2 regions of the Sphingobium sp. LSP13-1-1.1 genome follow, and region 1 is predicted to be linked to the other one. Evidence: predicted binding sites of a transcription regulator. Region 1 holds the regulator's gene; the other holds the start of a gene.
What was found. Region 1 encodes LexA, which represses DNA repair genes until DNA is damaged. Its sites were predicted from a motif close to GTTCCNCNCTTGTTCT; they were not measured.

Region 1 (10,115 bases):
GCGCTCAGCGCTTTTCGACGGGGACATAATCCCGCTGCGTCGGACCAGTGTAAAGCTGGCGCGGACGGCCGATCTTCTGCGCGGGATCGGAAATCATCTCGTTCCACTGCGCGACCCAGCCGACAGTGCGGGCAAGGGCGAAAAGCACGGTGAACATTTCGGTCGGGAAACCAATGGCCGAAAGGATCACGCCCGAATAGAAATCGACGTTGGGATAGAGCTTCTTTTCGATGAAATAAGGATCGTTGAGCGCGATATGCTCCAGTTCCTTGGCCACGTCGAAGATCGGATCGTCGACCCCCAGCTTGGCGAGAACCTCCTTTGCGGTCTTCTGCATCACCGTCGCGCGCGGATCGTAATTCTTGTAGACCCGGTGACCAAAGCCCATCAGGCGGAACGGATCGTCCTTGTTCTTGGCGCGGGCGATATATTCCGGAATGCGATCCACAGTGCCGATCTCGCGCAGCATGTTGAGCGCGGCCTCGTTCGCACCGCCATGCGCCGGGCCCCACAGGCAGGCGATGCCGGCCGCGATGCATGCGAAGGGGTTGGCGCCCGACGAACCGGCGAGGCGCACGGTCGATGTCGACGCATTCTGTTCGTGATCGGCGTGCAGTGTGAAGATCTTGTCCATCGCGTCGACGACGACCGGATCGATCACATATTCTTCCGCCGGGACCGAGAAGGTCATGTTGAGGAAGTTGGCGGTGTAGCTGAGGTCGTTGCGCGGATAGACGAAGGGCTGACCAACCGAATATTTATAGGCCATGGCCGCGATCGTCGGCATCTTGGCGATCAGGCGATGGCTCGCGATCTTGCGCTGTTCCGGATCGTTGATGTCCGTCGAATCGTGGTAGAAGGCCGACAGCGCACCCACCACGCCGCACATGATCGCCATGGGGTGCGCATCGCGGCGGAAACCGCGGTAGAAGGTGGTGAGCTGTTCATGCACCATTGTGTGGCGTGTGATGGTGCGGGTGAAATCCTCCAGCGTCTTCTTCGACGGCAGTTCGCCGTTGAGCAGGAGGTAGGACACTTCCATGAAGCTCGACTGTTCGGCGAGCTGATCGATCGGATAGCCGCGATGGAGCAGCACGCCGGCATCGCCGTCAATATAGGTCAGCCCTGAATCGCAGCTCGCGGTCGAGGTGAAGCCGGGATCATAGGTGAACATGCCGGTGTTGGCGTAGAGCTTGCGAACGTCGATCACCTGCGGTCCGACCGTGCCGTTCAGAATGGCATAGTCCTTTGCATCGCCGCCGACGCTCAAAGTGGCATTGTTATCCGACATGGTGTTCTCCTGATACTTCAATTGGCCGATGCGTGCCTTGCAGCGGCCAATCGTTCCAAGCTCTCCGCCTTTCCCAGAAGGAAAAGGACGTCGAAAATTCCCGGCGAAACCGTGCGACCGGTCAGCGCCGCGCGCAATGGCTGCGCGACCTTTCCAAGCCCGAGGCCGGCATCCTCTGCCACGCGGCGAATGGCTTCTTCGATCGCTTCGACCGTCCAGGACTGGACGGGTGCAAGAGCGTCGGCTGTCTGTCCCAGCAGCACGCGCGCAGAATCGTCTAGCAGAGCAAGCGCCTTCTCGTCAAAATCCAGCGGGCCATTCTTGAACAGGAACTCGGCGCCTTCGGCAATTTCGTTAAGCGTCCTGGCACGCGGCTTGAGCGAGGGCATGGCCTCTGTGAGCAGCTTCTCTCCGCTCTCGGGCAGAGCCATGTTCAGCCTCGCCGCGACCCTGGGAGCAACCAGCGCGGCAAGGCGCGCATCGTCCGCCTCACGCAGATAATGGCCGTTCAGATTTTCGAGCTTCTTGATGTCGAAGCGAGAGGGCGAGCGGCCGACGCCTGTGATATCAAAGAGTTCCACGGCGCGTTGGCGGGAGATGATCTCCTCGTCGCCATGGCCCCAGCCCAGTCTCAGCAGATAGTTGAGCACCGCCTCGGGGAGCATGCCCATCTCGTCGCGATAGGCGTCCACGCCCAGCGCACCATGTCGCTTCGACAGCTTTGCGCCGTCGGAACCGTGGATCAGCGGGATATGGGCGTAGACGGGTTCTTCCCAATTCATCGCCTTTATGATGCCTAGCTGGCGGAATGCATTGTTGAGGTGATCGTCGCCGCGAATGACGTGGGTGACGCCCATATCATGATCGTCGACCACGACGGCCAGCATATAGGTGGGCGTCCCGTCCGACCGTAGCAGGATCATGTCGTCCAGTTCCGCATTCTGTACGACGACGCGGCCCTGCACGGCATCCTCGATCACCGTCTCGCCTTCGCGGGGCGCCTTCAGGCGGATGACGAAGGGCGCACCTTCGGGCGCTTCCGAAGGATCGCGGTCACGCCAGCGCCCGTCATAGCGCATCGGCTGCCTGGCGGCACGCTGCTGTTCGCGCAGCTCGGCCAATTCCTCGGCCGTCGCATAGCAGCGATAGGCATGGCCTGCCGCAAGCATCTGGTTCGCCACTTCGGCATGGCGCGGCGCGCGTTCGAATTGGAAGACTGCTGGTTCATCCCCGCTCAGGCCGAGCCATTCCAGGCCATCGAAGATCGCGGCGACCGCTTCCTCCGTCGAACGGGTCCGGTCGGTATCCTCTATCCGCAGCAGGAACTTGCCGCCGTGGTGGCGGGCGAACAGCCAGTTGAACAGCGCGGTGCGCGCGCCGCCAATGTGAAGAAAACCTGTGGGCGAAGGCGCAAAACGGGTTACTACCTGCTTGTTCAATCCCGTAGCACTCACCGCTTCATTCCCTGACATTTGCCCAGATATCCACCCGACCTATCCATGATCGCGACGCCCCCTAGCATGGCTTTCGAGCCACGACAAACCTCCGTTGCCACTTGGGTTGGAGGGAGGATGGCGCCGCTCTGGCGCCCGCTGGAACTGTGGCTGGAGGAAGAGCGCGAGCGGTTGCCGCTTTGGGTCCCCGTGGCATTGGCGGCGGGCATAGCCGCCTGGTTCGTTCTGTCCAACCGGCTGGATTGGCTTGCTTTCTGCTGCGTGATGCTGGGAGTCGCCTTCACTGCGCTGCTTTTGCCACCGGGTGGCCGGACGCGTCAGGCGCTCGTCGCTGGCAGCCTGCTGGCCTGCGCTGGTTGCCTGCTGGTCTGGGGCAAGGCCATGGTGGTGGGATCGCCTCCTCTGGCCCGCCCTGTCGTCCTCACGCTGAAGGGAGAAGTCCAATCCGTTCATAGATTGCCTGCTCAGCACATGAGTCGGCTTTTGATCCGGCCGATCGGCATGCCGGCGCTGCCCGCCCTGGTACGCATCAATCTTGACGAGTCCTCGACGCCGGCTGGACTGGGTGAGGGGGCCGTCGTGGCCGTCCGTACCAGGCTGATGCCGCCAGCGCCGCCCAGCTTGCCGGGTGGCTATGATTTTGCGCGCCGGGCCTATTTCGATGGTATCGGCGCAACGGGCCGTGCGCTGCCGCCCATCACGATCCTGCGGCCCGCCACCACAGGTCCGCGCCTGAGAACGCGTTTGTTCGAGCACATTCTGACGCGCGTTCCCGGCCAGGGGGCCGGCATTGCCGCTGCCCTGGCCACGGGTGATCAGGGCGCGATCATGCAAGCCGATGCGGAGGCGATGCGGCGGAGCGGCCTTGCGCATCTCCTGTCGATCAGCGGCCTGCATGTGACGGCACTGATCGGTGTGGTGATCTTTTTGCTGATGCGGCTGATGGCGCTCAGCCGCCGGGCAGCGCTCGATTGGCCGCTGATGCTCCTTGCGGCGGGCGGTGGGGCTTTGGCCGGCCTCGGCTATACGATCCTGACCGGCGCCGAAGTGCCGACCGTGCGGTCCTGCATCGCTGCCCTGCTGGTGCTCGGAGGACTGGCGATGGGGCGGGATGCGATCACCCTCCGCCTGGTCGCGGCCGGGGCGCTGGTCGTGCTCGCCATATGGCCCGAAGCATTGATGGGACCGAGTTTCCAGATGAGCTTCGCCGCCGTGGTCGCTCTGGTTTCACTGGGCGAGCATCCCGCTTTCCGACGCTTTGCAGCCGGGCGCGACGAGGCGGCATGGCGCCGGCTGGGGCGCAGTCTTGCGGGCATGTTGCTTACGGGTCTGGTGGTCGAACTGGTGCTCGCGCCGATCGCTCTGTTCCATTTCCACAAGGCGGGCATGATGGGATCGGTCGCCAATCTGGTCGCGATACCTCTTACCACTCTGGTCGTCATGCCGCTGGAAGCGCTGGCCTTGCTGTTCGATCTGGGCGGGTGGGGCGCGCCCTTCTGGTGGCTTGCTGCGCGGGCGTTGGATCTGCTGCTGCTGGTGGCCCATGGCGTAGCATCCAGCCCTTGGGCAGTGATGTTGACGCCCGCCCAATCCGGCGCTGTTTTCGGCCTCGTGATGCTCGGCATGCTGTGGTGCCTCCTATGGCGGAGTCACTGGCGCTGGGCTGGCCTGATGCCCGTTGCCGCAGGCGTAACCATGATCCTCGCGACCCCGATGCCTGGCATATTGATCAGCAGCGATGGCCGCCACGTCGCGGTTCGCACCGCAAGTGGCATGGCGATACTGCGGGCACGGGCCGGAAGTTACACACGCGACATGCTGGCGGAAAGCGCTGGTTACGGTGGCGCGTTGGAAGCACTGCCGACGTTGCCCCAGGCACATTGTTCGCTTGATCTCTGCGCCGTCCGCCTGGTGGGCGGGGGACGTAAGTGGAACCTTTTGCTCACTCGGAGCAATGTAAATATCGACCATGCGATATTGGCGCGGGATTGCGCCAATGCCGATATCGTCGTCAGCGACCGTAGACTGCCAGGTGCCTGCCGTCCTCGCTGGCTGAAGGTGGATAGGCGATTCCTCGCTCAGACCGGGGGGCTGGCCATCGATCTGGACCATGGTACCGTGCGCAGCGCGAAAATGCGGAACGACGGGCATCCGTGGATTGCGCGACCTTCCGTTTGGCCGCGCCGATCCGGAGGCGGTCAGTTATAGCGTCGCAGCAGCCCGGCCAACTTGCCCTGAATGCGAACCTGACGCGGGTCGTAGATCTGCGGTTCATAGGCACTATTGGCAGGATCGAGTCTGACTTTGGGCCCCTCTCGCCGGAAATATTTGAGCGTCGCTTCATTTTCATCGATCAGAGCGACGACAATCTGCCCCTCCCGCGCGACTTCGGTACGCTGGATAAGCGCGAAATCGCCGTCGAGTATGCCTGCCTCGACCATGGAGTCCCCTGCGACTTCCAGCGCATAATGATCCCCGGTCCCAAGCAGCGCCGCGGGTACGGAGAGCATATTCTGTCCCTCCAATGCCTCTATCGGAACACCGGCCGCGATGCGGCCATGCAGGGGAATCTCCAATATGTCATTGGCGACGATCGGTGGTTTGCTCAAGGCAGGAGCAGTTGTCACCGGCGCCTTGGCAGGCACGACCAGCCTGGGCGCGCGATGCATGGCATCGGGCAGCTTGAGCACTTCAAGAGCGCGGGCACGATTGGGCAGGCGGCGGATGAAGCCGCGCTCCTCCAGCGCATTGATCAGGCGATGGATGCCGGATTTCGACCGCAGGTCCAGCGCTTCCTTCATCTCCTCGAAAGAAGGAGATACGCCTCCCTCTTCCAGCCGGATCTGAATGAAGCTCAGCAATTCCTGTTGCTTGGGTGTCAACATTTCGCCTGCCCTTCTTTGGAACGGATAGGGAACGCATAGGAAACGGAACGGGGCAAGTCAAGCGCCTAACGGTTCGCCGCGTTTAAGGGAACGTGCCGGCCGCCGGGCCGTTTTCAAGCCTGCCTTCGCCGAAGAAGGTGAATAGGAGAGTAAGATGGCCAACCAGAACAACCAGGGCGGCGATCAACGTCGCGATCAGCAGGGCGGCGACCGTGCCAATCAGGGTGGACGCCAGCAACAGCAGGAAGACCGGCAGGGCCAAATGGGTGATGAGCGCCGTCAGGACAAGTCGCCCGGCAAGCAGCAGCGCTGAACATTCATCAGCTTCGCACTGGAAGGGGTCGCATGGCGACCCCTTTCCTTATGCAAGGCCCTTATATTAGGGGAAGCACCGTGACGGGATCGCCTGCCGCCACCGGAGCGGAGCCTCCGGGACGCAGGATGAGGCAGTCTGCCATGGCCAGGGCGGCGGTGGCGGCACTGTCCTGCGACGTCACCGAAACGATGCCGGCTTCGGTGCGGAAGGCGCGAAGATAGTCGTCCCGTTCCCCCGTGGCGGGTAGCTGCGCTGCCAATGTCGCGACCGCGGTGCGCGGCAGGGGCGACGCCGCGCCCATCATGTGGCGGACTAGCGGCAGCAGGAACAGCGTCGCGGTTACGAAGGCCGATACCGGATTGCCCGGCAGGCCCAGGAAGATGGCGGAATCCAATGTCCCCGCCATCAGCGGCTTGCCCGGCCGCATGCGAATTTTCCAGAAATCGAGCGAGCCGCCAGCCTGGGCGAAGGCTGGACGGACCACATCATGGTCGCCGACCGACGCGCCGCCGGTCGAAACGATGATGTCGGCATCGGCGGCGCGGGCAAAGGCCTGGGCCATGCCGGGCAGGTCATCTCGCACGATCCCCAGGTCGATGATGTCGCAGGGGAGGCTGGCAAGCAGGGCCGCCAGCATGGGTGCGTTAGATGACGGAAGCTGGCCTGGCTGCGTCGACGCGCCGGGCGGCACCAGTTCATTGCCGGTGGAGATCAACGCGACCCGCGCCCGGCGGGAAACGGGCAGTGCGCCATGCCCCGCCACTACGGCAAGCGCGATCTGCGCGGGGCCAAGCGCGCTGCCGGCCGTCAGCAGGAGATCGTCCTTGCGGAAATCGGAGCCGGCCGAGCGGACATGGCGGCCCGCAGCCAGCGCCTCTTCGAGCCCGCGCAGCTCATTTCCTTCGCGGGCAGCATTTTCCTGGATCAATATGGCGTCTGCGCCCGGCGGCAGGGGCGCTCCGGTGAAGATGCGGCAAGCCTGGCCGGGCTCGAGCGGCGGAGGAAGCGCCCCACCCGCCGCGCTTTCGGCAACCACCTGCCATGGCCCCGGCGATTCGGTGGCGCGAACGGCATAGCCGTCCATCGCGGAAAGGTCGGCCCAGGGCTGCTCGCGCAGTGCTGCGACATCTTCCGTCAGCCAGCGCCCGGCGCAGGCGGCTACAGGCGCATGATCCGTCGGCAGCGGCCTTGCCAGCGCCATCAGGCGGCTCTGCGCTTCCGCGACGGGAAGCAGGCTCATGCCGCGCCCTCTTCCCCAGCTGTCCAGTCGCCGGACTTGCCGCCGCTCTTGGCCAGCAGCCGCACGTTGCTGATGATCATGCCCTTGTCCAGCGCCTTCGCCATGTCATAGACCGTCAGCAGCGCGACCGAGGCGGCGGTCAGCGCCTCCATTTCCACGCCGGTCTGTCCGGCCGTCTTCGCAGTCGCCGTCACGGACACGCCGGTGCCGTCCAGGTCGAGGTCGACGCTGACGGAACTGAGCGCAATGGGGTGGCAGAGCGGGATCAGGTCGGAGGTCCGCTTGGCCGCCATGATACCGGCGACGCGGGCGACGGCCAGCACATCGCCCTTCTTCACCAACCCTTGCGCGATGGCCGCCGCCGCTTCGGCGCTCATGCTGATGCGGCCGCTCGCGACGGCCTTGCGCGCGGTTGTCGCCTTGGCGGAAACATCGACCATATGGGCCGATCCCTCCTCGTCCAGATGGGTGAGCTTGCTCATTGGCCGGTCAGCAGCTTGCATGTGGCCGTTTCGACGTCCGCCTGTCTCATCAACGTTTCCCCCACCAGGAAGCAGCGGACGCCATGATCCGCCATGGCGATCAGGTCGTCATGGCTGCCTATGCCACTTTCCGCGACGAAGGTGCAGCCTTCCGGAGCATGGCCGACCAATTCATATGTCCGGGCGAAATCGACCGTGAAGTCTCTAAGGTCACGATTGTTGACGCCAATCAGGCGTGAGCGGAGTTTCATCGCCCGCTCCAGTTCCTGCGCGTCATGCACTTCGACCAGCGCGTCCATGCCCAGGCCGAGCGCGGCGTCCTCTATCTCCGCCATCTGATTGTCATCGAGCGCCGCGACGATGATCAGGATCGCGTCGGCCCCCAATGCGCGGCTTTCCAGCACCTGCCAGGGATCGATCATGAAATCCTTGCGCAGCACCGGCAGGGCGCAGGCGGCGCGGGCCGCGACCAGATAGTCGTCATGCCCCTGGAAAAAGGGTGCGTCGGTCAGCACCGACAGACAGGCCGCGCCGCCAGCCGCATAGGCGCGGGCATGTGCGGGGGGATCAAAGTCCGGGCGGATCAGGCCCTTGGACGGGCTGGCCTTCTTGACCTCGGCGATCAGGCCGAATCCGGAGCGGGCTGCGTCGTCCAGCGCCTTGCGAAAGCCGCGCGGCGGCGTCTGCTCGGCGGCGCGGGCGTGCAGCGCGGAAATGGCGGTTGCCACCTTTCGGCTGGCGACCTCTTCTCGCTTCATATTGCAGATTTCGATCAGCTTGTTCGTCATTTATAGGCAATCCAGCAATTGAGGAGTGCATTGGCAAGGCCGCGATCGATGGTTTCGGCGGCTTCCCCCACGCCTTCGCGAAAATCGGATACGGCATCCGCCACGACAAGGGCGGCAGCAGCGTTCAGCAGTACCGCATCGCGATAGGGACCAGCTTCGCCCTGCAACAGGGCGCGCAGGGCGGCAGCGTTATAGGCGGGGTCGCCCCCTCTGATCGCATCGACCGGATGGGTGGAAAGCCCGAGTTCCGCAGCGGTCAGGCGACGCATCGCGACAAGGCTGCTGCCTTTCACCTCCGCCAGTTCGTTGCCGCCGGCCAGCGACAATTCATCCAGTCCCTCGTCGCCGGAAACGATCATCGCGTGATCGACGCCGAGTTCCGCCAGCGCCTCCGCATAGACGGGGACATAGTCAGGGCGGGCGATGCCGACCAGCTGGCGGCGCACCCCTGCGGGATTGGCGAGCGGCCCCATCAGGTTGAAGATGGTGCGTTCCCCGATCGCCCTGCGAATGGGACCAAGCCGTTTGAGCGCGGGATGATAATTCTGCGCAAAAAGGAAGCAGATGCCAAGATCGGCCAGCGTTGCTTCTGCTGTCGCGGCTGCTCGAGCCAGGTCCAGGCCGAGCGCCTCCAGCGTATCGGCCGCGCCCGCCTTGGAGGAGGCGGCACGGTTGCCGTGCTTGGCCACGGGGACGCCGGCAGCGGCGACGACCAGCGACACCGCGGTCGAAACATTGAGGGTGTGATGCCCGTCGCCGCCCGTGCCGCAGACATCGATCGTCCCCGCAGGCGCCGTGACCGGGATCATGCGCTTGCGCATGGCGCGGGCAGCGGCGGCGATTTCCGTTGCCGTCTCGCCCCGCCGGGCCATGGCGACAAGGAAACCGGCGATTTCCTCCTCCGGCAACTCGGCATCGAACAGCATATCGAAAGCTATTGCGGCCTGTTGCGCGTCGAGAGGCTGGCAGGGGTCGGGCAGGCGGGTCATGGTCGCTGCCTTAATCATGGGAAGGTGCCAGAGTCGAGATGGGATACGCGAAAGTCGCTATGGATGTGCAACAGCGTGGTACTGGGCGGTGCCATATCGCGCCGTCTACTTCCGGATTCGCAGGACTGACGGTGATCAATTTTCCGGCGTTGAGGAAGCAGGAGGACAGGCGGCCGGACTGCCGGGGAAAGCGGTTCAGCCCGCCACACGTTCGCGGACCGGAATGCCGGCGATCCGCATGAAATTCGCCAGCATGTCGTGGCCATGTTCCGTGGCGATGCTTTCCGGGTGGAACTGCACCGAATGAATCGGCAGGTCACGGTGCCGGAATCCCATGACCGAACCGTCTTCGCTGGTGGCGTTGACGACAAGGCTTTCGGGAATGTTCTCGACGATCAGCGAATGATAGCGGGTGGCCGTAAAGGGCGAAGGCAGCCCCTGGAACAGCCCGGTGCCATCATGCGTGACCGGCGATGTCTTTCCGTGCATCAGCCCGCCGCGCACGACCTGACCGCCGAAATGCTGGCCGATCGACTGATGGCCGAGGCACACGCCCAACAGCGGCGCGCCGGCATCGGCGCAGGCGGCGACGAGATCAAGGCTGACGCCCGCTTCGTTGGGTGTGCAGGGGCCCGGCGAGAGCAGAAATGCCTGCGCGCCGGTGGAAAGG
Region 2 (10,115 bases), on a different contig from region 1:
CCTTGGCGATGCCGGTGCCTTCGCGGATACAGCTCAGCACATCCTGCAAGGGGCGCTGCGCCGCGCCGGCATAGAGCGCGTCCATGGTCGCCAGCAATGGTACGCCCGTCGCCACGGACAAAGCCTTGAACTGCGCCAGCCGCCGCGCGTCCCGTCCGTCCCGGCGCAATGCCGCCGCCAGCCAGACCCGGCGCGGGGCAAGGCGCGACAATCGGGCCAGCAATCCTTCCAGGTCGGACGGAGCAGGCGGCGGCACGAGGCTGAGATGACCCTGCCTGATCGCTTCCTTCGACGGCCGGTCGTCATAATCATATTTCACCGGCTGGCGATGCGCGGTCTGCCGGGTCGCGGTCGAGCCAGGCATCACGATCAGCAGCAGGTCATCCAGATAAGCCGTCAGATCCTCATAACGCAGGATGCAATCACCCTTCACCGATCGGAGATTGCCGACGGTCAGCAATTTGGTGAGTTCGCCCCAGCCCCGCCGCGTCGCCGGATAGGCGACGATGTCCGGCGTGCCGTCCACGAAGACCAGCCTGGCGCCGACGATCAGCCGCAGGTCGGTCCGGCAGGCGCGCTCCTCCTCTGCATCGAGTTCCAGCGGCTGTCCCGCTTCCTTGCGCGCCTCCAGCAAGCCGGCGCGCATCCGTTCGGGCCAACGCTTGCGCGCGACATGGGCGCGAACTACTCCGGCGACGCTATTGCGGTCGGCTATTCCCAACCCTTCAAGCCCCTGGGCAATAGCGCATGTCACCATGTCCTGCGGATGGGATGCGCCGCGCAGGAAGGAGAAATTGGTGGCCGCCACCAACTCGGCAAAGGGCGGCGCCTCCGGCCCGACCGGCGGAGGCTCGCCGCGCGATTTGCGCCGCCCCTTTTCCCGCCCGGCCTCCAGCGCATTCCGTTCGCGCCTGTCGATGGATCTGGGCCTGGACGGATCAGGCCCCTTGCCATGCCGTTTCATGCGAACAGGCCATGGATGTACCAGCCGGGATGCTCTGCCTCGGCGCCGTAAAGGCCATGACGAAAAATCCAGTAACGCCGTCCACGCGCATCCTCGACCCGGTAATAATCGCGGGTCAGCCCCACGCTTTCGCCTTCCAGCGCGCCATCGCTGGCGGTCCACCACTGGGGCGCGATGCGTTCGGGGCCTTCATAGCGCGTCACTTCATGCAATACCTTGCGCCACCGGAAACGATGGGGCGGGCCGTCGGGCACCTCTGCCACCACATCGATCGGCTGGGGCGGATCGAACAGATGGAGCGGGCGCATGGGCGGTTCTTCCTGCGCGCCTTGCGGCCAGTTCATGGGCGCCCGGCTTTCCACTGCGGGCAGTGCAAGCTGGGCCTGTTCGGGGATATGGCTGTCCCTCGGATGAAGCCGCTGGATGCGCGCCCGGCCCGCCCGGATCGACAGCCGGTCGACCAGGGCGGAGACGCTTTCCTCGCGACGTGCTTCTCCACCCTCCAGCGCCAGTTGCGTCGGCGCCATCGGTTCTGTCTGCGGCACCGTGAGGCGCAACATGTCGAAACCGAAACCGGGATCGAGCGGATCGGACAGCGCATCGATCCGTTCCTGCACCAATCGCATGATCGCAGGCGCATCGCGCACCGGCAGGCCCGTTTCCACCCGCAATGGAAAGGCAAGGCCATCGCTGCGAAAGAACAGCGCCTCGAAGCGCCGCCCCCCCTGGCCGCGTTCGCTGAGGCGATCCCCCGCCTCGGTCGCCATCTCCTCCAGCGTCCTGAGGGCAAAGGCGGTGCTGCCCATGGGTTCGGCAAAACGCCGCTCGATCCGGATCGCCGGGCGCAACTGCCGGGGTGCGAGCGGCCGCCGGCCAAGGCCGAGCAGGTTATTCAGCGCATCCACAGCCTCCTCGCCGAAGCGCGACGCCAGCACCGCCGCCGGTCGCGCTGCCAGATCGCCCACGGTACGAAGCCCCGCGCGACGCAGCGCCACCGCGCTTCCCTCCTCCAGCCGCAATGCCTCCACCGGCAGGCGTCGCAGCGCGGCATCCTCATCCGCCGTCGCCCCGACCGGAAAACGGCACAGGGCGTGCGCACCCTCCGCCGTTCCGGCAAGGGCATGACGCACCCGCATGCCATGGCGCTCCAGCCGTTCTGTCGCTTCGCGCGCCAACATCTCCTCGCCGCCCCAGAGATGCGCACAGCCGGTAATATCGAGCATCAGGCCGAAGGGCGAATCCAGCGCCGCCACCGGCGTATAGCGGGCGCAACCGTCGCACAGCCGCTCCAGCCAATCCTGATCGCCATGGGGATCGGCATCGAACACGCGCAGATCGGGCTCGCGCGCACGCGCATCGGCCAGCGTCATGCCGGGCGTCAGGCCCAGTACCAGGGCATCCGCGTCGAGCGTCGCGAGCCGCATCGCGCCGCGCACCTGCTCAACGACGACGCCCGGCCCTTCGCCCTGCGCCGTCCAGAGATCAGGCCGCGCGATCCGCAGCCGGTCGATCGGCAGGAACGGGAACCACAGCGCCAGATAGCGGCGCCTGCCGATCTCGTCCTGCGCCGTCCTTTCCGCCTGCATCCTGCCCGCTGCCATTCCGTTCCCAGGCATCCTGTTCCCAAGCGCCCTTTCCAAGGTCATGGCGTTCATCGCGCCCACCTCCACTCTGTTCAAACATGCCCAGGCCATTGTCCCAGACCAGCCGCCAGCCAAGCCCATCCCGCCCCGCCCGCCGCCGCATCAGATACAGGTCGAAGGCGCTTCTGCCCGGCCCGCCTCCCGGCAAGGTCGGTGAGGGCGCCGCCGCCACGCGCCAGCGCGTGTCCGCTGCGCTGGGCACTGGGTCGCCGCCCACGCGCAGCATGAAGGCCGTGACGCCGGATGCCTCCGCCGCCAGCGCCAGCCGCCGGCTGGCCGTCAGGTCGAGCAAAGGCGCCGGACCGCGCAATTCCACCACCAGCGATCCCAAGGCAGGGCAACGCAGCGCATCGACCGCCGCCCGCAACAGCATGGCATCATCGGCCATCATGCCGATCAGCAGCCGCGACGGATCAATGCCCAATGCCGCCAATCCGGGGCCATAGAGCATCCCTCCGGCCCGACCGGCCGCCGCCGTGCGCAGCCAGAGCAAAGGCGCTTCTCCTGCCGCCAACCTCGCGAGGATGGAGGCCAGGCCTGCCGCCGCCGCCATTTCCTCCGTCGCGGCGAAGAATTCATGCACCCGGCCCCGCGCCAAACCTCCATCCAGCGCCTGGTCGAGCGGGGCATATCCAGTTTCCACGCGCGCATGCGGCTGCGCGGCTGGAACGCTCTCCAGCGATGCGATATGCCGCCTGAGGGCAGCAAGGGTCTTCACCGACTCAGCCATATAATGTTCCCTATTTGTTCTTTTCGTCCCGATGACGCGCCCTGTCAATCGGGTGCGCAAGGGACGAGCCGGAAAGACGCAGGCGACGGACGATGCAGCCGCGCTGCGCTTATGGGAATGTGCCCGCCCTATGCCATGAGGCCAGGCTCCGGCAGGTCATGCCTTGGCCGAAAGAGCGCTCAGTTCCTCCAGGTCCAGGTCGCGCTCCAGTTCCTGAAGCGTCTTTTCGTCAATCTCTCCGGTCCGGTGGAGGCGCAGCAATTCCGCCCGACCCGCGGCGATCGCCTTCAGCACCAGATCGAAATGAGCGTGGAGCGTCTCCGAAAACTGTTCCTCCTGCCCGGCATAGTCGGCCGACAATTCGGCATGGCGCCGATACCGTTCGAGCAGCCTTGGATGAAGCAGCGTGCCCTCCGCATCATAGGCGTGCCGCTCCACGACGCCGACCTGCGCCTGTGCCATGGCGGCTTCGGCCTCGCTCATCGTCATGCGCGGGCGGTCGCTTTCCGGTTCCTCCAGCTTCACCAGCCGGATCACGGCGCCCAGCGTCGTTCCCTGCAGCAGCACGGTGCCGATGATGACAGCGAAAGACGCCGTCAGGATGAAGTCGCGGCCGGGGAAGTCCGCCGGGACGCTGAGCGCCACGGCCAGCGTCACCACCCCGCGCATCCCCGCCCAGCTCAATATGGTGGCCGCCCGGAACCCCATAGGGCGATAACCGCACAGGCCGGTTGCCCTCAGCCCGGCGATCACCGCGTCCGATCCGAAAACCCAGAGGAAACGGGCGACGGTCAGCGCCGCCAGGATCGCCAGGACAGGCAATGCCATCTCGTCCACCACCACCCCGAAACCGCCGACGCGTTCGATCACGTCGCGCAGCGACGATCCGATGAGGAGGAACACAAAGGCCTCCATCAGGAAGATCATCACCGCCCAGAAGGCCGTGCCGTTCATCCTGACCATGGCAGGGAAGACGACATGCTGGTACCAGCCGCAGATAAGGCCGGTGGTGACCGTCGCGATCACGCCCGAGACATGGATGGATTCCGCCAGCAGATAGGATGCCCATGGCGCCAGCAGCGAGGAAGCGATCATCAGATATTTGTCGTCCAGCCGCTTGACCGCCAGCACCCAGAGCGCACCGACGGCGATGCCGATCAGCGCGCCGCCCGCGGCCAGGATGACGAAGCTCTGCAAGGCGTCGACCATGCTGAAGGCGCCAGTGGCTACCGCAGCTATAGCGAAGCGGAAGAGCACCAGCCCCGTGGCGTCGTTGAACAGGCTTTCCCCTTCCAGCAGGATGGAGAGGCGGCGGGGCAAATGGACACGCTGCAACACGGCGCGGGCGGACACGGCGTCAGGCGGCGAGACAATGGCGCCCAGGGCCGCGCAGGCTGCCCAGGGCAGGCCCGGCACCAGCCAGTGCGCAACCACGGCCACGACGACCGTGGTGAAGACCACCGCCCCCAGGGCAAGCGCCATTATGCCGAACATATGCCGCCGAAGGTGCCGCAGCGCGATGAACCAGGCGCCATCCATCAACAGCGGCGGCAGGAAGATCACGAGCACCAGTTGCGGGTCGAGCGAGATCACCGGCAAGCCCGGCAAAAAGGCGAACAGCGCGCCCCCGGCCAGCAGCGCGACGGCCGGCGGCAGGCCCAGCCTGTTGGCCGCATAATGCAGGACGATGATCGCCAGCAGCATCACGATCACCAGTTCGAACATCTCCATCGGGTGCATATCTCCCTCTTCCAATCGGCTGGATAGCCGCTGGCGGACCCCGGACCAAGCGGGCGGCGATCAAGACCCCTATGAAAAGCGCCACAGTCCATCCAGAAAGGCAATATATGCAATCAATGCGTGGAGTGGTCCTGCCCCATGACGGAGAAAAAACTGCCCTGGTGGCGCGGCGCCGCCATTTACCAGATCTATCCCCGCAGCTTCGCCGATTCCAATGGTGACGGCATAGGCGACCTTCCGGGCATCACCGCGCATCTGCCCTATGTCGCATCGCTTGGGGTGGATGCCATCTGGCTTTCTCCCTTCTTCAAGAGCCCCATGCGCGATTTCGGCTATGACGTGTCGGACTATTGCGATGTCGACCCGATCTTCGGCACGCTTGCGGATTTCGACGCCCTGGTGGCACGGACGCATGAACTGGGCCTGCGCATCATCGTCGATCAGGTCTGGGCGCATACGTCCGATGAGCACCCCTGGTTCGTCGAAAGCCGCTCAAGCCGCGACAATGCCAGGGCGGACTGGTATGTCTGGGCCGATCCAAAGCCGGATGGAACGCCGCCCAACAACTGGCAGTCGGTTTTCGGAGGCCCGGCCTGGACCTGGGATGCGCGGCGCGGCCAATATTATATGCACCAGTTCCTGACTCAGCAGCCGCAACTGCACCTGCATCATCCTCAGGTGCAGGAAAGCGTGTTCGACATCATCCGCTTCTGGCTGGACCGGGGCGTCGACGGTTTTCGTATCGACGCGATCAACCATTCGATGCACGACCCGCGACTGCGCGACAACCCGCCCGCCCCCGAAGACGGCAAGGTCCGCACGCGCCCCTTTGATTTCCAGATCAAGAAATACAGCCAGAGCCATCCCGACATTCCACTGTTCCTGGAAAAGGTCCGGAAAGTCTTCGACGAATATGAAGACCGCTTTACCGTGGCCGAAGTCGGCGGCGAAAACAGCGACATCGAAATGAAGGCCTTCACCCAGGGGGATAGCCGGCTGAACACCGCTTATGGCTTCGATTTTCTCTATGCGCCGGACCTGAACGCCGATTTCCTGAGGACGGCGCTTGTCAAATGGCCAGCCCAGACTCATGCGGGCTGGCCAAGTTGGGCGTTCGAAAATCACGATGCTCCCCGCGCCGTCTCGCGTTGGGCCAAGGGCTTGGATGCGGAAGCCTATTGCCGGATGAAGATACTGCTGCTGGCCTGTCTGCGCGGCAATATCTTCCTTTATTATGGCGAGGAGCTGGGGCTGCCGCAGGTCGACATCGCCTTCGAGGATCTGCAGGATCCCGAAGCCATCGCCAACTGGCCGCTGACCCTATCCCGCGATGGCGCGCGAACGCCGATGCCATGGCGGTCCGATGCGCCCTATATGGGGTTTTCCGAGGCCAGGCCGTGGCTGCCGATGGGGGAAACGCATCGCGCGCTCGCCGTCGACGTGCAGGAGGCGCGGCCGGATTCCCTCCTGCACTGGACGCGACGGGTGCTGGCGCTGCGCAATGGGTCGCTTGCATTGCGGGCGGGCGCCATCCATTTCCGGGACGCTCCCGATGACCTGCTCCTTTTCGAACGCGCGCATGAGGATGAACGGCTGCTCTGCGCCTTCAACCTCGGCAGCCAGCCAGTCGCCTGGGCCCTCCAGGAGCCGTGCCAGCCACTGCTGACGACAGGCGGAGTGGAAAACCGGCTCTTCCCGGCGGCGTCCGGCATGGTTGCAAGGATCGTCACCCCGGCACGATAATATCCATCGCCCTCATGCTGCACCGAGCGGTCGGCGCGCAACAAACATGCGGAAAGCGGATATTTTCTTAATCCAGATCAAATCGCCGCGCGAACTTTCGGCTTTCCGTAATTTCCTGGCCGGTCGGTCCCATAGAAGGGGGACCGGCGGTGCCGTTCGCTGTCATCTGGTCGGATTTGCATTCGGCAAGTGGAAAAAGCGCGCCATCCGCGATTGTTCCGGGTCACTCTTTTCCATCACGCAAAACATGGTGGCTGCACGCTCGGCGGCCTCGGCCCGTGCATTGGCCGCTGCGGCATCCTGTTGCGCGACCGCCGCGGTGGAAGCCTGCATCTGCGCGTCGGCGTCGGCGCGCTGGCGGCTCTCGCCAATGGCCGTATCCGCAAATTGCTGCGCCTCGACCGCGGCACGGATCGCCGCCTGCTCCTTGTCGCTCTTGAGCTGCTCGTGCGCCAGCCGTAAGGACGCCTCCACGCGCGCGGCCCAATAGGAGGCCGCGCAAGCGCCGGAAGTGGAAATCCGCCCTTTGCAGTCCGTCAGAACGGAAGTCCGTCCCGGTGCGATCAGCCTACGAAGGCGCGCTCGATCACATAGGCGCCCGGCGCGGCGTTGGAGCCTTCGGCAAAGCCCTGTTCCTCGAAATAGGCGCCGAACTGCTTGATCATCTCCATGCTGCCGCACATCATGATCCGGTCGGTTTCCGGATTGAACCTCGCCTCGCCCGGAATGCCTTCGAACAAGGTGCCGGTTTCCATCAGCTTGTCGATGCGCGCATTGTTCCGAAACGGTTCGCGCGTCACGGTCGGCACATAGTGAAACTGGTTTGCCGCCTGCTCAGCCACCAGCGGATCTTCCGCCAGCTTGCCTGACAGCTCGTCATGAAAGGCAAGGTCGCTGACACGGCGCACCGAATGCACGACCACGACCTGCTCATAAAATTCGTAGACGTCCGGATCGCGCGCCAGGCTGAGGAAAGGCGCCAGGCCCGTGCCGGTCGACAGCATAAACAATCGCTTGCCGGGCAACAAGGCGTCGGTGACGAGCGTCCCGGTCGGCTTGCGCCCAAGATAGATCTGGTCGCCCGGCTGGATCAATTGCAGCCTGGACGTCAGCGGGCCGTCCTGCACCTTGATCGACAGGAATTCCAGTTCCTCGTCCCAGGCGGGGCTGGCGACGGAATAGGCGCGCAGCAGCGGCTTGCCATTATCGCCTTGCAGGCCGATCATCACGAACTCGCCCGACCGGAAGCGGAAGCTGGCCGGCCGCGTGATGCGGAAGCTGAAAAGATGCTCGTTCCAATGCCGCACCGACAGCACGGTTTCCACGGAAAGCGCGCCGGTCGGTTCCAATGCCGGCTTTTCGATCGTCACGTCGTTCAAACCTTTTCCCCTGCCAGATTCAGGGCGACTGTCGCTGGGCAAGAGCGTCAGTTGCGTCAGCTTCGCAATAGGCGATGCAGCGCGAATGCCCCCTGGGGCGTTCCAAGGCAAGGTGAAAAAACTTGTCGGGGCGAAAGCTGATGGCCATCCGCCTCGGTTCAGGACCGCGGGCAAAGGGGCGGCACTGCCCGGCGTCCGGGAACACAGCAGGAAGGATCGCCGGGTCGCGGCCCAAGCAATGCACGATAGGCGGGCAAGCAGGCACCGTCCCGCATCCGCTCGCTGAAGGAAGATAGGCCATGCGCCTGCGCTTGGCCGCTCAACAGCATGGCAATGGCGGCGGCGCCGCGCAGCAGACCCCCCGGCATGATGACTTCCCCTGCTTCGGACACCGACACGTCCATCCCCAGGGCCAGCTTATAAGGGATTCTCTATCCAAAAGCATACCCCATCGGGGGTATGCTTTCACCATCGGCAGTAAAAGCCGGTCGATAATGCCCGCTTACCATCGCGATCCCGGCCCCCTGGACAGGGAAGGCCGCGCGAATTGTCAGCCGAAGAGACCCTTTGCAAGGCCACCCAGTTCGTTGAGCGGATTGCCGTCGCCGTCCCGGTCGAACAGCCCGCCGATCTTCGACAATATCGCTTCAGGTCCGCCGAACTGCGCAAACAATTCCTGCAATTTGTCGGCCGACACGCCATGCTCGGCAGCCGTGGTCGCAAGAGCTGCGACATCGGTTTCACCCGCCCCGATCTTGCCGCCTATTTCGCTCATCAGGGCCTGCATCTGCTCAGGCTGAAGGCCGATCCTGGCGGCCACCGCCTCCAGTCCGCCCATATTTCCGATCAAATCGTCAAAAAGCGCCATAGCTCATGTCCCGCCAATGATTTGCCACAGGATAGCATTGCGGCCGGCAGATCGAAAGCGAAAGAGGTTGGCCGAGAACGAAGGAGGCCGGAAGATCTCTCCACCGGCCTCCTTCGAAAGGGGTCGCGCCTGTCAGGCGGCCGTCAGTGCCGCCTCGCGCACGGAGGCGTCGACATGATTTTCGAACTGGGCGAAATTGTCGACAAACTGCTTTACCAGCTTGCCCGCCGTCTCGTCATAGGCCGCCTTGTCGTTCCAGGTCGCCCGCGGATCGAGGATGGTCTTATCGACGCCCGGCACCGCCACCGGCACCTGGAACCCGAAATTGGGGTCGGTGCGGAATTCGGCATCGTTGAGGCTGCCGTCCAGCGCCGCGTTCAGCAACGCGCGGGTCACCTTGATCGGCATGCGCTGGCCAACGCCATATTTGCCGCCGGTCCAGCCGGTATTGACCAGCCAGCAGGTGACGCCGCCCTTGTTGATCCTCTCCTTCAGCAGATTGCCGTAGACCGACGGATGGCGCGGCATGAAGGGCGCGCCGAAGCAGGTGGAGAAGGTCGCCGAAGGCTCCGTCACGCCGATCTCGGTCCCCGCGACGCGCGCGGTATAGCCCGACAGGAAGTGATACATGGCCTGGTCCGGCGTCAGACGCGCAATCGGCGGCAGCACGCCATAGGCATCGGCGGTCAGGAAGATGATGTTCTTCGGCACCGGCCCCAGATTCTTCTCCGACGCGTTCGGGATGAAGTCGATCGGGTAGGAACCGCGGCTGTTCTCGGCCAGACTGTTGTCGTCCAGGTCAATCTCGCGCGTTTCCTCGTCGATCACGACATTTTCCAGCACCGTGCCGAAACGCTTGGTGGTGGCGAAGATCTCCGGCTCGGCCTCGGCCGACAGGTTGATCATCTTGGCATAGCAGCCGCCCTCGAAATTGAAGACGGCGGTGTCCGACCAGCCATGCTCGTCATCGCCGATCAGCGTGCGGCTGGCATCGGCCGACAGGGTGGTCTTGCCCGTGCCCGACAGGCCGAAGAAGACGGCGGTGTCG

Region 2: MRBLSP13_RS14315 (ImuA family protein) is a predicted target of LexA. The motif match lies at 3,343-3,358, and genes of this name have one in related genera.

The regions. Positions count from the first base shown of each region.
Region 1 is NZ_JBEGHU010000067.1:145,812-155,926, forward strand. Features, by position in the region: gene MRBLSP13_RS20640 (citrate synthase) at 5-1,291, opposite strand; gene gltX (glutamate--tRNA ligase) at 1,309-2,763, opposite strand; gene MRBLSP13_RS20650 (ComEC/Rec2 family competence protein) at 2,863-4,953, shown strand; gene lexA (transcriptional repressor LexA) at 4,944-5,630, opposite strand; gene MRBLSP13_RS20660 (hypothetical protein) at 5,785-5,943, shown strand; gene glp (gephyrin-like molybdotransferase Glp) at 6,005-7,186, opposite strand; gene moaC (cyclic pyranopterin monophosphate synthase MoaC) at 7,183-7,668, opposite strand; gene trpC (indole-3-glycerol phosphate synthase TrpC) at 7,665-8,456, opposite strand; gene trpD (anthranilate phosphoribosyltransferase) at 8,453-9,445, opposite strand; gene MRBLSP13_RS20685 (anthranilate synthase component II) at 9,641-10,115, opposite strand, start outside.
Region 2 is NZ_JBEGHU010000023.1:449,844-459,958, forward strand. Features, by position in the region: gene MRBLSP13_RS14305 (error-prone DNA polymerase) at 1-964, opposite strand, end outside; gene MRBLSP13_RS14310 (Y-family DNA polymerase) at 961-2,550, opposite strand; gene MRBLSP13_RS14315 (ImuA family protein) at 2,447-3,337, opposite strand; gene MRBLSP13_RS14320 (Na+/H+ antiporter) at 3,494-5,077, opposite strand; gene MRBLSP13_RS14325 (alpha-amylase family glycosyl hydrolase) at 5,216-6,820, shown strand; gene MRBLSP13_RS14330 (hypothetical protein) at 6,983-7,294, opposite strand; gene MRBLSP13_RS14335 (ferredoxin--NADP reductase) at 7,384-8,199, opposite strand; gene MRBLSP13_RS14340 (hypothetical protein) at 8,750-9,067, opposite strand; gene MRBLSP13_RS14345 (phosphoenolpyruvate carboxykinase) at 9,200-10,115, opposite strand, start outside.